One region of the Lysinibacillus sp. NPDC093216 genome, then DNA from elsewhere that is predicted to be linked to it. Evidence: riboswitches for the same ligand, from Rfam matches in the RefSeq annotation. Region 1 holds a riboswitch; each other region holds the start of a gene.

Region 1 (3,145 bases):
TTTTTCTACGATATGTGCTTCACCGTGTAGATGCACGACAATATTACCGACAATGCCGTTTTTTAATTCAATGATATTGGCGGTTAAAATATTCGGTTGAACATCATAAACTTTACTCACTTCTGCTAGTAATGGTTTCCCTGTACTTTCACCAAGGAATGTTAAACGAATAACACTTCCTGAAACATTTAATTGCTCGATAAGGGAAGGGGATAAATTACGTTGAGAAATGGTATTTAAAAACTTTCGTGTCGTTGGATGCTGAGGCTTTGAAAATAGGTCTATAGCAGAGCCGTATTCCACAACCGCCCCTGATTCAAGAACAGATACATCGTCGCAAATTTTTTGAATAACATTCATTTCATGTGTAATGAGTAAAATAGTGATGCCTAGCTCGCGATTAATTTTCAAGAGAAGCTCAAGAATGGCGTCAGTTGTTTCGGGGTCGAGTGCACTTGTCGCTTCATCACTGAGCAAAATCTCAGGCTCTTGGGCAAGGGCACGTGCAATAGCGACACGTTGCTTTTGACCACCTGAAAGCTGGCTAGGATAGCTATCTAATTTCTCTGTTAGGCCAACAATTTCTGCATATTTTGCAACGCGTTTTTTCACTTCGGAGTCGTTATAGCCTAGAAGCTTTAATGGTACCGAGATATTGTTGTAAACAGTCGCTGTTTTTAAAAGGTTAAAATGCTGGAATATCATCCCGATTTTTTGACGAGTTTTGCGAAGGTCGTTTAGAGAAAGGGAAGTAATATCTACATGATCGATTAATACCTTTCCTGTTGTTGGACGTTCTAATAAATTGACACAGCGAATAAGAGTACTTTTTCCTGCACCACTGTAGCCAATAACCCCATGAATTTCACCTTTTTTGACATGCAAGTTAATACCATCTACTGCTTTGACGATACCATTTTTAGTTTTAAATTCTTTTGTTATATTTTCTAGTTGAATCATACGGTGATATCTCCTTTCTTAGTCCTTCTATAAATCAAGAATCTGCTAGCTTTCCTGTAGGAGTCCCGCAGATTCTTGATTTTATGAATGGTCCTTAATCGTCACTTACCAGCTTGGAATTACAGAGCCTTGGAATTCTTTTTCAATAAAATTGCGTACCTCATCAGATTGATAAGCTTCAACAAATTTTTTGATCGTTGGGTCATCTTTGTTTTCGGCACGTACTACAATGTAATTCACATATGGAGAGTCCGTAGATTCTAAAAGAATGGAGTCTTTTTTAGGATTAATGCCAGCATCAAGAGCGAAGTTTGTATTAATAGCTGCTACATCTACTTCACTAAGCTGTTTTGGAATTTGTGCAGCCTCTAATTCAATGAATTTCAAATTCTTTTTGTTTTCTTCCACATCGCGAATAGATGCTGTTAAGTCTGCACCGTCTTTTAATTTAATATAGCCCGCCTCTTGAAGGACAAATAGAGCACGAGCCCCGTTTGTTGGATCATTTGGTAATCCGAACGTTGCACCATCAGGAACGTCATCAAATGATTTATATTTCTCAGAGTATATGCCTAGAGGATTTAAAATTGTTTTTCCAACTGGCACTAAATCTGTATTGTGATCTTTGTTAAATGTCTCGAGGAATGGCTTGTGTTGATAACTGTTTACATCAAGATCGCCCTCTGCTAACGATGTATTTGGTAAAACATAATCAGAGAAAGATTTTACTTCTACCTCTAAGCCATTTTCTTTGGCAACTTTTGCTACAACCTCAGCAATTTGTTCGTGTGGACCAGAAGTTACACCTACTACAATCTTATTTTCATTAATAGCCTTACTTTGACTATCCTTACTATTTTCTTTAGTACCACAGCCTACTAATGCTGCTACTAATGTGAGACTTGCTAAACCTAATAAAATTTTATTTTTCTTTTTCATGAAACATACCTCCAAAGTTTTTTTATCGGTTTTTGAAAATAAAAAAAACTCTCTTAAAAAAATTAAGAGAGGCTCATAAAAAAGTGTCCTCTCTTATCTTTCAAACGATGATCGTTTGCAGGATTTAGCACCTTCCTTAAAAAAGGAGGTTGCCGAGCTTCATAGGGCCAGTCCCTCAGCTACTCTTGATAAGAGATTTATAATATTTTTTTGTAAATCCGATAGAACTAATATAAATTATAGGATATAGTAAGTCAATTGAATTTTTAAAATTTTTTATTTTGTTATAATATTTAGTTGCGAAAGAATCCGCAAGAAAGAGACAAAACCGTTCCCATAGCAAGTTTGAGCTAATGGAACATTTTTTCGGGTAGAGTCTACTTCATGAGTTAAATAAGTTTAATTTTTCAATTCTACTGATCGCTTCACGTAAGCGGTCTTCGCTAACAAGTAAGCCAACCCGCACATAGCCTTCACCATATTGACCGAAGCCATTGCCTGCAGCTACTGCGATATCAGCTTTGTCGAGCAATAAATCGGCAAATTGTTCACTCGTAAAACCTAATGGAACAGGGAGCCATGCAAAGAAAGAGCCTCTCGGTGCTGTTACTTGCCAACCAATTCGCTGAGCTTCTTCGATCAGGACGTTTCGTCGACGCTCATAAGTCGCACTTAGTTTATCCGCGCAACTCTGGGAAGCAGTAAGTGCAACTGCCGCGGCTTGTTGCACGGCAGGGAATTGACTACAAAATAGATGATCTTGAATAAGGTTAATGGCTGCAACAATATCAGGGTTACCAACTGCAAAACCAATGCGCCAGCCTGCCATATTATACGTTTTGGATAATGTATACATTTCGATACCGGCATCTTTTGCACTGTCAGCTTGCAGGAAGCTGATAGGTTTATTGCCGTCAAATCCAATCGCCCCGTAGGCAAAATCATGTGCTACGATAATATTGTGCTCTTTTGCAAAGCGTACTGTTTCCTCGAAAAATTCAAGTGTTGCAGTACCGCCAGTTGGGTTATTCGGGTAATTCAAGTAAAGCATCTTCGCCTTTTCTTTTACTGCATCGGATAAAGCATTATAATCAGGCAGAAAATTATTTTCTGCAAAAAGAGGCATAACTTCAAAATTAACATCGCCTAATACGACACCTGATAAGTAATCTGGATATCCAGGATCGGGTAATAGCATAGTATCACCAGGGTTTAAAACGGCTAACGGTAACTCAACAAGACCAAT
Region 2 (3,145 bases), on a different contig from region 1:
TGAGCTACTATATAGGCTATAGATTTGGGCTACCGTTATTGCAAAAATACGGTCCAAAAATCCACATTACTGAACAGAAAATTGACTTTACTAGAAAATTATTTGCAAAAATAGGGCCGGGATTATTATTAATAGGATATTTTATTCCTGGTGTGCGTCATCTTACAGCATATATTGCGGCTATCAATAATTATCCTTATAAAAAATTTGCTTTCTTTGCCTATACGGGAGCAGTTATTTGGACATTTACTTTTATTACCTTAGGAAAGGTACTTGGGGAGAACTGGCGTTATGTTGGGGTATATTTATCCCGCTACAGTATTTATCTTATAGTATTGTTCCTAATACTAATGTTAATCGTTTATTTTATTTTCAAAAAAAGGAATTCGCCAAAGTAAAAAAGGTCTGATTCAATACCTACTCAGGTTGTGAATCAGACCTTTTTATCTTTTAAGGCAATATTGCAAATGAACGCACAGGGAATCCAGAGGCTTTCTCAGGCTTTGGTACAATATTGAAAATAGCAGCACCTTTTGGAGGGAGCTTATCCAAATTTGTCATGAGCTCAATTTGGTAAGTATCTTGCTCAAGCACAAAATATTCGCCATCTAGCTTACCATTTTTACGAAAATCTGTTGCTGAATCCGTATCAAAGGTTTCGTGGCCAATAGCACTTACTTTTCGTTCGCCGAATAAAAATTGTAACGCTTCTAATCCCCAGCCAGGAATATGATTATTGCCATCAGCGTCTTTGTTGCTGAAAGATTCTTTATCTGGCCAACGTTTACTCCAATCGGTACGCAACGCAACAAAGGTACCTGTTTCAATTTCCCCATTTTCAGCTTCAAAGTCAAGAATATCTTGAACACTTAACGTGAAGTCGTTATTTACTTCGGCTTCTTTTGATTTATCAATAACGATTAGTGGTAGCACTAGTTCTTTTAGCTCCAATTCCTCTAAATAGCGTGTATCTCGCACAAAATGGATAGGTGGATCGATATGTGTTCCGTATTGCCCAGGGAAAGTGAATTGCTGCGCAAAGAAGCCATCATCATGGGAAAATAATGTTTCAAATTTTGCATCATCAAACATAAAGAAGTGGGGCGAATTAGGACCAAATGTATGTGTTAAATCCACCCATTCTTTCGATTTCAATAGTTGAATTGCTTGTAAAAGTTCGTTTGCCATAATATCTTCCTGCTTTCTTTTAATTATTTTTGGATGTAACAATAAAAAAGAGCCCTCCTTGTAGAAAGAGGACTCTTGTGCAAAGCAACTAAAGTAAGTCTTCTCATCTTCAAGGCTAAATTTCGCCAATTGGAATTAGCACCATACCTATAGGCTGGTTGCTGAGACTTCATAGGGCCAATCCCTCCGTCTCTCTTGATAAGAAAAAACAATATAAGAATTTTCAGAAATAAAGATTACAAACACTTTAGCATATTTATTTATAGTTTACAAGTTCAATAGGGATACAAGGTTAAAATTCATAAAGATGCTAAAGGCAAAAAAAGTGGCCCTCTTCAAAGGGCCAACTCTTCACCAATTCAAAATTAATGTTAGCTTACAACAGCCTTGATCAGTAAATGTTATTCGAAATCCATCTGGTGTATAGTTCGTTTCGAATTTTAAAGTAATGCCTGTTGACGTGATTAATTTTTCAACTTCTGTTTTATTTGATTGCTGTGCTGCGTTCATAAGATCATGTGCAAATGGCTCGGATTCATCAATTTTATCCGTAAGTATCTGTGCTTGCTTCATAATAGCTTTGATCCGTTTCGCAGAAGTCTTCAATCTATTTGTATTGACGGGTGGAAATGGACTTCTATTCGTTGGGTTTGTTGGCATTGCTAGCTGTCTAAAAGGTTGTTGAGTAGTTGGTTGATTGGCCATTGCCCATGCCCATGTTGGATAATAATTAGGATAGACAAAATACGGATAAGGATTGTAATACAACTAAATTCCTCCTATCCTATGCTGATACCATATATTATGTACAACAAAGGCTTTCGGTGTTTCCTGGGGGCATCCGATGAACCGCTTCACTCCAGGGTCTCGTCTGCCCAAGGAGTCACCCGTTGATAAAAACTGAAATTGTTCCGATAAATCTTCAAAGTTTGTTTCTATCAAAGAGTAACCATAGAAATGTAGTAGCTGCGGCAAGCATCACCATGCCGAATCCGTATATAGGTGTATGAGCTAATGATTGGTGGCGAACGATGATTCCTCCAATGTATGATCCTAGAAAAATACCAATGTTAAAGGCTGAAATATTTAATGCTGAAGCCATTGAAATAGCTGATGGTATATATTTTTCTGAAAGCTGAACGGCATAAAGCTGTAATCCCGGTACATTCATAAACATAAATAGCCCCATCATAAAGACCATTATTAATCCAACGATTGATGATTCTAAAAAGAAGTTGATGCCGAGTAGTGCTAATGCTAAGCCGATAAAGATAATAAAGATAGAACGTAATGGATTATTATTAGCAAAATGACCACCCAGTGTATTACCGATAGCAACACAGATACCGAATACAACTAAGATAATGACAATTGCTTGAGGTGAGTAGCCCATATATTGCTCTAATATAGGGGAAACATATGTGTATACTACAAACACGCCGCCGTATCCGATTGCTGTAATAAAGAGAATTAATAGCATTTGTATGTTCCCTAATACTTTCCCGATATCTCGAATAGATATTGGTTTACCTTTCGATAACTGACTCGGCACAAGCAGAGTATTACTAATTAACCCGATAATACCAATTAAAACAATGAAAATGAATGACATTCGCCAGTCAGTTACTTGTCCAATAAAAGTTCCTAGCGGGACGCCTGTGACAGTTGCTAATGTTAACCCTGTGAACATAAAAGCTATTGCACTTGCTCGTTTATTAGGTGCCACAACATCTGCAGCGATTACAGAGGCAATAGACATAAACACGCCATGTGCTAATGCTGAAATAACACGGCCGGCAAGTAGTAATGAGAATGAGGGTGCTAGAGCTGCAAGTAAATTCCCGATAATAAAAAGCACCATGACGAGCAGCAATACATTTTTACGACTAAGGCGCGATGTTAAGGCTGTTAAAAGCGGTGCACCAATAGTTACACCTAGTGCATATATGGATACGGT
Region 3 (3,145 bases), on a different contig from region 1:
CAATAGTAGACGTACTAAGTGAATTAGGTATTGCCTTTAACGAAGTGAAAAACTCAGCTGGAAAACTAGCTAGCTTTGCACAAAATTTAAATTAATGAAGAGAAAAGCAAAAGGCAAAGAAAATTGTTGTTTCCTATTAAGGCGCTACACACTTTAAGGCACAAATAACACTATATTAATTGTTTATATATAATTTCCGTTATGGAGATAAAAGCCTCTAGCGAATATATGCTATTTGAATATAAAAAAATGGAGCTGTCCAATGTGCTGGATAGCTCCATTTTTGCTAAATTTGTAAAGGGTTTAACGTAATTTTTGATAAAAAAAGTTTATACTAAATAAAGAACTAAAAATAGGGGCGGTTAATATGAAAACAGTTGTTGTATTAGGTGGCGGAATTACGGGATTGTGTACGATGCATTATTTACAACGCCAAGTTCAGGAGAAAAACTTAGATGTAAAACTTGTACTTGTTGAAAAAAATACATACCTTGGTGGCAAGCTTCACTCTGCATATGAACAAGGCTTCATCATGGAAACTGGAGCAGATTCTATTGTAGCGCGTCATAAAGGTGTCATGGAGTTAGTAGAGGAACTAAACTTTGAACAAAATCTTGTGTACAACGAAACAGGTATTTCGTATATTTACACAAATAATGAGCTACATGCTATCCCAGCAGACTCAACGTTCGGTATTCCTATGAGCCTACAATCTCTCGAGGAAAGCACGCTTGTATCTGAGGAAGGTAAAAAAGAAGCGTTAAAGGATTTAACAATGCCGAATGAAAGGTTTACAAAAGAAAGCTCGATTGGGGAATTTTTAACGTATTATTTAGGTGAGGAGCTTGTTCAAAACCAAATAGCGCCGGTACTTGCAGGTGTATATTCTGGAGATTTAAATCAACTTTCAATTGCTTCGACTTTACCGTATTTAATCGATTACAAAAACGATTACGGTAGTATTATTAAAGGTTTTGATGCAAACAGGAAACAATTTGTGAAAGCCTCCAACAAAAAATTTATTTCATTTAAAAATGGTTTATCGTCACTAATTGATCGACTTGAAGAAACATTAACGGATGTAGAAATTATAAAAGGGATTGCCACTACTAGTGTTAAAAAGCAGGAGAATCTATACTCTGTTACGTTAGCAAACGGTAAAATGATTGAAGCAAATCATGTTGTATTGGCACTGCCAAATGAAGCGGTACAAAGCTTATTACAGGATGAATCGTTGAACGGCTATTTTAAACAATTTAATACTGCATCCGCCATTACGATTTATTTAGGATTTGATGTTCCCGATAATAGATTGCCAGCAGATGGAACAGGCTATATTGTGTCACATAATTCGGATGTTATTTGTAATGCAGCAACGTGGACAAGCCGCAAGTGGAAACATACCTCTGCAGAAGGGAAATTACTTGTACGACTTTTTTATAAGAGCATTAACCCTGAGTATGAGAGATTGCGTATGATGACAGATGAAGAGTTAGCAGCAGTTGCTCTTGAGGATGTAAGAAAAAGCTTGGGGATTGAGGAAAAACCAACTGTTGTTGACGTGACAAAATGGATCGACCAGATGCCGAAGTACGACTTGGCACATCGTGAAGCGTTGCAAGGTCTCTTACAAGAGCTCGAGAAAAACTATCCAAATTTATCAATAGCGGGATGCTCATATTTTGGAGTAGGCATAGGTGCATGTATTCAAAACGGTAAAAAAATTGGTGAAGAACTTGTAGAAAAACTATCGTAATTGTTTGATATAAATCAAAATATTATAAATTTCGTAAAAATTATCCTTTGTTCAGTGAAATAGTCTTGACTCAATCGTTCGTAAACGATATGATTCTTTTAATTATTTAAAAAATTCATACTAAATTCTTATCAAGAGAAGCAGAGGGACTGGCCCTATGAAGCTTCAGCAACCAACTTAATGTCAGGTGCTAAATCCAGAAGACCGTGTGTCGAAGATGAGAAGGAAAACAATTACGAAATGACGTAAAAGCCTTCTTTTTTTATGAAAGAAGGCTTTTTTTTATTTTAAAGATTAGGGAAGAGAGGTTAGTTTTATGGAATTGCTTGAAAGGTTAAAAACGCAAGTTCTAACAGCAGATGGTGCAATTGGTACAGTTTTATACGGCTACGGCTTGGAGTACTGTCATGAGGAAATGAATGTACAGAGACCTGAATTAATTGAAAAGATTCATAGAGAATATATTGCAGCTGGTGCTGATATTATTCAGACGAATACTTACGGAGCTAATGCCATAAAATTAGCCCGCTATGGGTTAGAATCTCGTGTACAGCAGTTTAATGAAGCTGCTATAACGATTGCAAAACGAGCAGCGGCAGATGGTGGACAATTTGTTTTAGGTACAATTGGAGGAATCCGTGGTATTCGTAAAAGTGACGCAACGTTAGAAGAAATTTTAGCAACCGTTGATGAGCAGGCAACAGTTTTACTGGCAGGAAATCCAGATGGTCTTTTACTTGAAACTTATTATGACTTTGAAGAGCTAACGGCGACTTTAACAATGCTGCGAGCTAAAACGAAATTACCGATTATCGCTCAAGTTTCTATGCACGAACCCGGAATTTTGCAAAATGGAATGAGCTTAAATAACGCCTTATATAAACTTGAAGCGTTAGGTGCAGATATCGTAGGAGTTAACTGTCGCTTAGGCCCTCACCATACTATACAAGCATTTGAAGGAGTAGAGCTTCCTGAGAAGGCATTTATGTCAGCGTATCCGAACGCCTCTCTTCTTGATTTGGAGGATGGGCGTGTCGTTTATGAGTCGGAGGCAGATTATTTTGGTCGAGCAGCTGTAGCGCTTCGTGATCAGGGGGTACGTTTAATTGGTGGCTGTTGTGGAACGACACCAAAGCATATTGCTGCAGTGAAAAAGTACTTAGAGGAGCTATCCCCGGTCGAGGAAAAGTATGCAAAACCAGAAAAAGTAGAGATTGTCCGTGAGGCAGAGCCAGCAAATTATGAGCCATTACATGAAAAAGTAAAACGTGAACGCTCGGTTATTGTGGAATTAGATACACCAAGACATTTAGAAATTGAAGGCTTTATTGAAGGTGCAAAAAAAATATATGAGGCGGGCGCAGATGTAGTCATGATGGCCGATAACTC
Region 4 (3,145 bases), on a different contig from region 1:
AAATAACGGTGGTTTTCCATTTGCGACACTTTGTATGAACTTAATTGGCTGCTTTTGTTTAGCATGGCTATTTACAACGTTTACAAAGCGAACACCTGTTATTATAGGAATTGGTACTGGCTTTTTTGGTGCTTTTACAACCTTTTCAACATTTTCTTTAGAAACGCTATTACTTTTGCAGGATAGTAAATGGCTACAAGCCGTTCTTTATATTTTTGTAAGTGTTTTTGGCGGTTTAGCTTGTGCATGGCTAGGATTTAAACTAGCAAAGGGGCGCTTCGTATGATAATGATTGGTATCGGTGGATTTTTGGGTGCACTAACAAGATTTTATCTAGGAAGATTGATTGTCCATACATACCCATGGGCAACATTTTTTATTAATATAACGGGTTCTTTTGCACTTGGCTTTCTATTTGCATTACATCCAAATGATTGGATTTGGCAGTTTATAGGGCTTGGTTTTTTAGGAGCATATACGACCTTTTCAACATTTGGTTTTGAATGTTTGCAACTCTTAGAGCAGAAAAAATGGAGGCAAGCGATTATTTATATATGCACTACAGTTTTATTCGGTTTACTTTTCGCGGCACTTGGCTTTGTCCTTGTGTAGCAGCATTTTTGAAATACTAGAGGTGATTTTTTGACACAGCCGTCCATTGAACAATTACAAGCGCTCGAAGCTGAAATTGAACAAACATTATATACTTTAATCGACTTAGAACTAGAAGAAAACTTTCCAGAAATGAATACTCGCTTTGCACAATTACTTGCAAAGGTTCAGGCTACTCAGTTAATTGATTATAAACTTGACGTCCTCGTTGATTCTCAAGGATTGGCAACAGAAACCTGCACTCTACTACAAAGTTTAATAGAAGCAAAGGCTAGACCACAAAAAAGACAACGCCTCCTAACACATCGTATGATTTTAAAAATATGGCTACGTAAAAATCAACGCTTTATGACGGAATTTTTACCACAAATGTTTTAGGTGAGGCGCCCCTCCAATTCTAAGGGCGCCTCCTTTTTCCCCCTTTCAGTTGTTAAATCAAGTTGTGCTGCGTAAAAACAGCGACACCAAAAATTCACGCTTTCCTATCCTCTAAACCTCTTACTTGTTCAATTTCCTTAATTAATATAGCTTTTAAACCAAGCTTGATTAAAAATATGTTGCAAAAATCGACTTTTTATTATAATATTTATTATTGTGAAAAAAATAATATATTTGCTTCTTATCAAGAGAGATGGAGGGACTGGCCCGATGAAATCTCGGCAGCGGAACTTATGATTTAAGTTACTGTGCCAAATCCAGCAGGCAAAGGCTTGATAGATAAGAGGAGTGTTTTATAGATATAAGGCCTCTTCTTGTTGTTACAAGAAGAGGCCTTTTTATCGTAAAAAGAATGGACAAAAGACGTGTCCAATTTTATTTTTTGGAGGTAGACATGAAGAAAGAGAATCCATGGGCGCTGATCCCATTTGTTGTTTTTTTAATTTTATTTATTGGTTCAGGGGTTATTACAGGTGATTTTTACGCCTTCCCTGTCATTGTAGCCATTTCTATTTCAGGCGCTGTGGCTTTGGCAATGAATCGAAAAGAATCGTTTGCGCAAAAGGTTGATATTTTTTGCAAAGGCGCAGGAAACTTAAATGTCATGCTGATGGTCATTATTTTTCTCTTGGCTGGTGCCTTTTCAGCGGTAGCAAAAGGCATGGGGGCAGTGGACTCCACTGTAAACTTTGCTTTATCGGTCGTTCCGCCAAACTTACTTGTCGTAGGCTTGTTCATCATCGCCTGCTTTATCTCCCTATCAATGGGTACATCGGTGGGAACGATTGTTGCACTGGCTCCAATTGGAGTTGGGATAAGCGAGCATATCGACCTTTCCATGGCTTTAGTAATGGCAGCGATTGTTGGCGGTTCGATGTTTGGCGATAATTTATCTTTTATTTCAGATACAACAATTACTGCCGTTCGTTCACAAGGTGCACAAATGAAGGATAAATTTAAGGTGAATTTTTGGATTGTGTTGCCGGCAGCTATTGTAACGAGCCTTATTTTAGGAGTTATCACAATGGGTGAAACTGCACAAGTGGAGCATTTAAGCTATAGTTGGGTAAAAATTGTTCCCTATGTTTTGGTTATTATTTTAGCGTTAGCTGGAATGAATGTTTTCCTTGTTCTGGCATCTGGGATTGTTCTTGCCGGGGCTGTTGGCTTAGCGGATGGCAGCTATCACTTAATGAGCCTTTTTCAAAAGATCGGCGAAGGAATGTCAGGCATGTATGAAATGGCATTCCTTGCGATATTAATAGCTGGAATGGTGGAGGTTATTAAGTTTAACGGAGGGATTGACTTTCTACTTCACCTTGCAACAAAAAGGATTAAATCGAAAAAAGGTGCTGAATTTGGCATTGCCGGCCTAGTGGGTTTAACAAATTTATCTACGGCCAATAATACGATTGCTATTTTAATTGCTGGTCCACTTGCAAAAAATATTGCTGAACAGTATGAGATTGAGCCGAGAAAATCCGCAAGTATATTAGATATTTTCTCCTGTACGATCCAAGGTCTACTGCCATACGGAGCCCAATTCCTGGCAGCCGCAAGCGTAGCCGGAATATCGCCAGTGAGCATGCTGCAATACTCTTTCTATCCAGTCCTTATAGGAATTTGCGGAACCATTGCTATCCTCATCGGATACCCGAAAGAAAAGAAAGCCTGAGCTTCATCACTTAAAAAAAAATATTGTTTTACCATTAAAATAATCCAATTGTTTTGAAAGAAATAATCAAAACGATTGGATTTTTTATTTGAGGCTATTCATTTTTTGTGATAGAGATAATACTTAAAAGTTACAATTACACTTTCTCATTAGTTATTTCGTAGCGTCTATATTTGAACATAAATCCAATTCCAAGAATAGGTCCAATCGCTAATATTGTAAAGATCCACTCCCATCCAATGATCCTCAGTATAATAGGGATTAGATTTATTGAAAATATAGTAAGTAAGAAACCAATACACATTTGAAAAGTAAGGGCTGTACCTACATAATCAACCTCGGCTATGTCTGAAACTAACCTTCCTAAAAACAAAATCATTCTTTGATCTATACGAAAAGGTTGGATTGTCATTTACACAA

Evidence for each region. Region 1 has a riboswitch for S-adenosylmethionine ahead of ACQKOG_RS22165 (MetQ/NlpA family ABC transporter substrate-binding protein). Riboswitches for the same ligand answer to the same signal wherever they lie in the genome.
Region 2: another riboswitch for S-adenosylmethionine. It lies ahead of ACQKOG_RS05700 (cyclase family protein); the one in region 1 lies ahead of ACQKOG_RS22165 (MetQ/NlpA family ABC transporter substrate-binding protein).
Region 3: another riboswitch for S-adenosylmethionine. It lies ahead of ACQKOG_RS25080 (bifunctional homocysteine S-methyltransferase/methylenetetrahydrofolate reductase); the one in region 1 lies ahead of ACQKOG_RS22165 (MetQ/NlpA family ABC transporter substrate-binding protein).
Region 4: another riboswitch for S-adenosylmethionine. It lies ahead of ACQKOG_RS04165 (Na+/H+ antiporter NhaC family protein); the one in region 1 lies ahead of ACQKOG_RS22165 (MetQ/NlpA family ABC transporter substrate-binding protein).

The regions. Positions count from the first base shown of each region.
Region 1 covers NZ_JBNNVB010000027.1:55,255-58,399, forward strand. The annotation lists gene ACQKOG_RS22160 (methionine ABC transporter ATP-binding protein) at 1-960, opposite strand, end outside; gene ACQKOG_RS22165 (MetQ/NlpA family ABC transporter substrate-binding protein) at 1,066-1,899, opposite strand; SAM riboswitch class I at 1,990-2,094, opposite strand; gene ACQKOG_RS22170 (pyridoxal phosphate-dependent aminotransferase) at 2,282-3,145, opposite strand, start outside.
Region 2 covers NZ_JBNNVB010000003.1:203,873-207,017, reverse strand. The annotation lists gene ACQKOG_RS05705 (DedA family protein) at 1-398, shown strand, start outside; gene ACQKOG_RS05700 (cyclase family protein) at 451-1,188, opposite strand; SAM riboswitch class I at 1,289-1,393, opposite strand; gene ACQKOG_RS05695 (hypothetical protein) at 1,540-1,956, opposite strand; gene ACQKOG_RS05690 (MFS transporter) at 2,111-3,145, opposite strand, start outside.
Region 3 covers NZ_JBNNVB010000038.1:34,091-37,235, reverse strand. The annotation lists gene ACQKOG_RS25090 (protoglobin domain-containing protein) at 1-95, shown strand, start outside; gene ACQKOG_RS25085 (protoporphyrinogen oxidase) at 368-1,756, shown strand; SAM riboswitch class I at 1,882-1,980, shown strand; gene ACQKOG_RS25080 (bifunctional homocysteine S-methyltransferase/methylenetetrahydrofolate reductase) at 2,073-3,145, shown strand, end outside.
Region 4 covers NZ_JBNNVB010000002.1:349,548-352,692, reverse strand. The annotation lists gene crcB (fluoride efflux transporter CrcB) at 1-286, shown strand, start outside; gene crcB (fluoride efflux transporter CrcB) at 283-612, shown strand; gene ACQKOG_RS04170 (hypothetical protein) at 643-990, shown strand; SAM riboswitch class I at 1,229-1,336, shown strand; gene ACQKOG_RS04165 (Na+/H+ antiporter NhaC family protein) at 1,445-2,725, shown strand.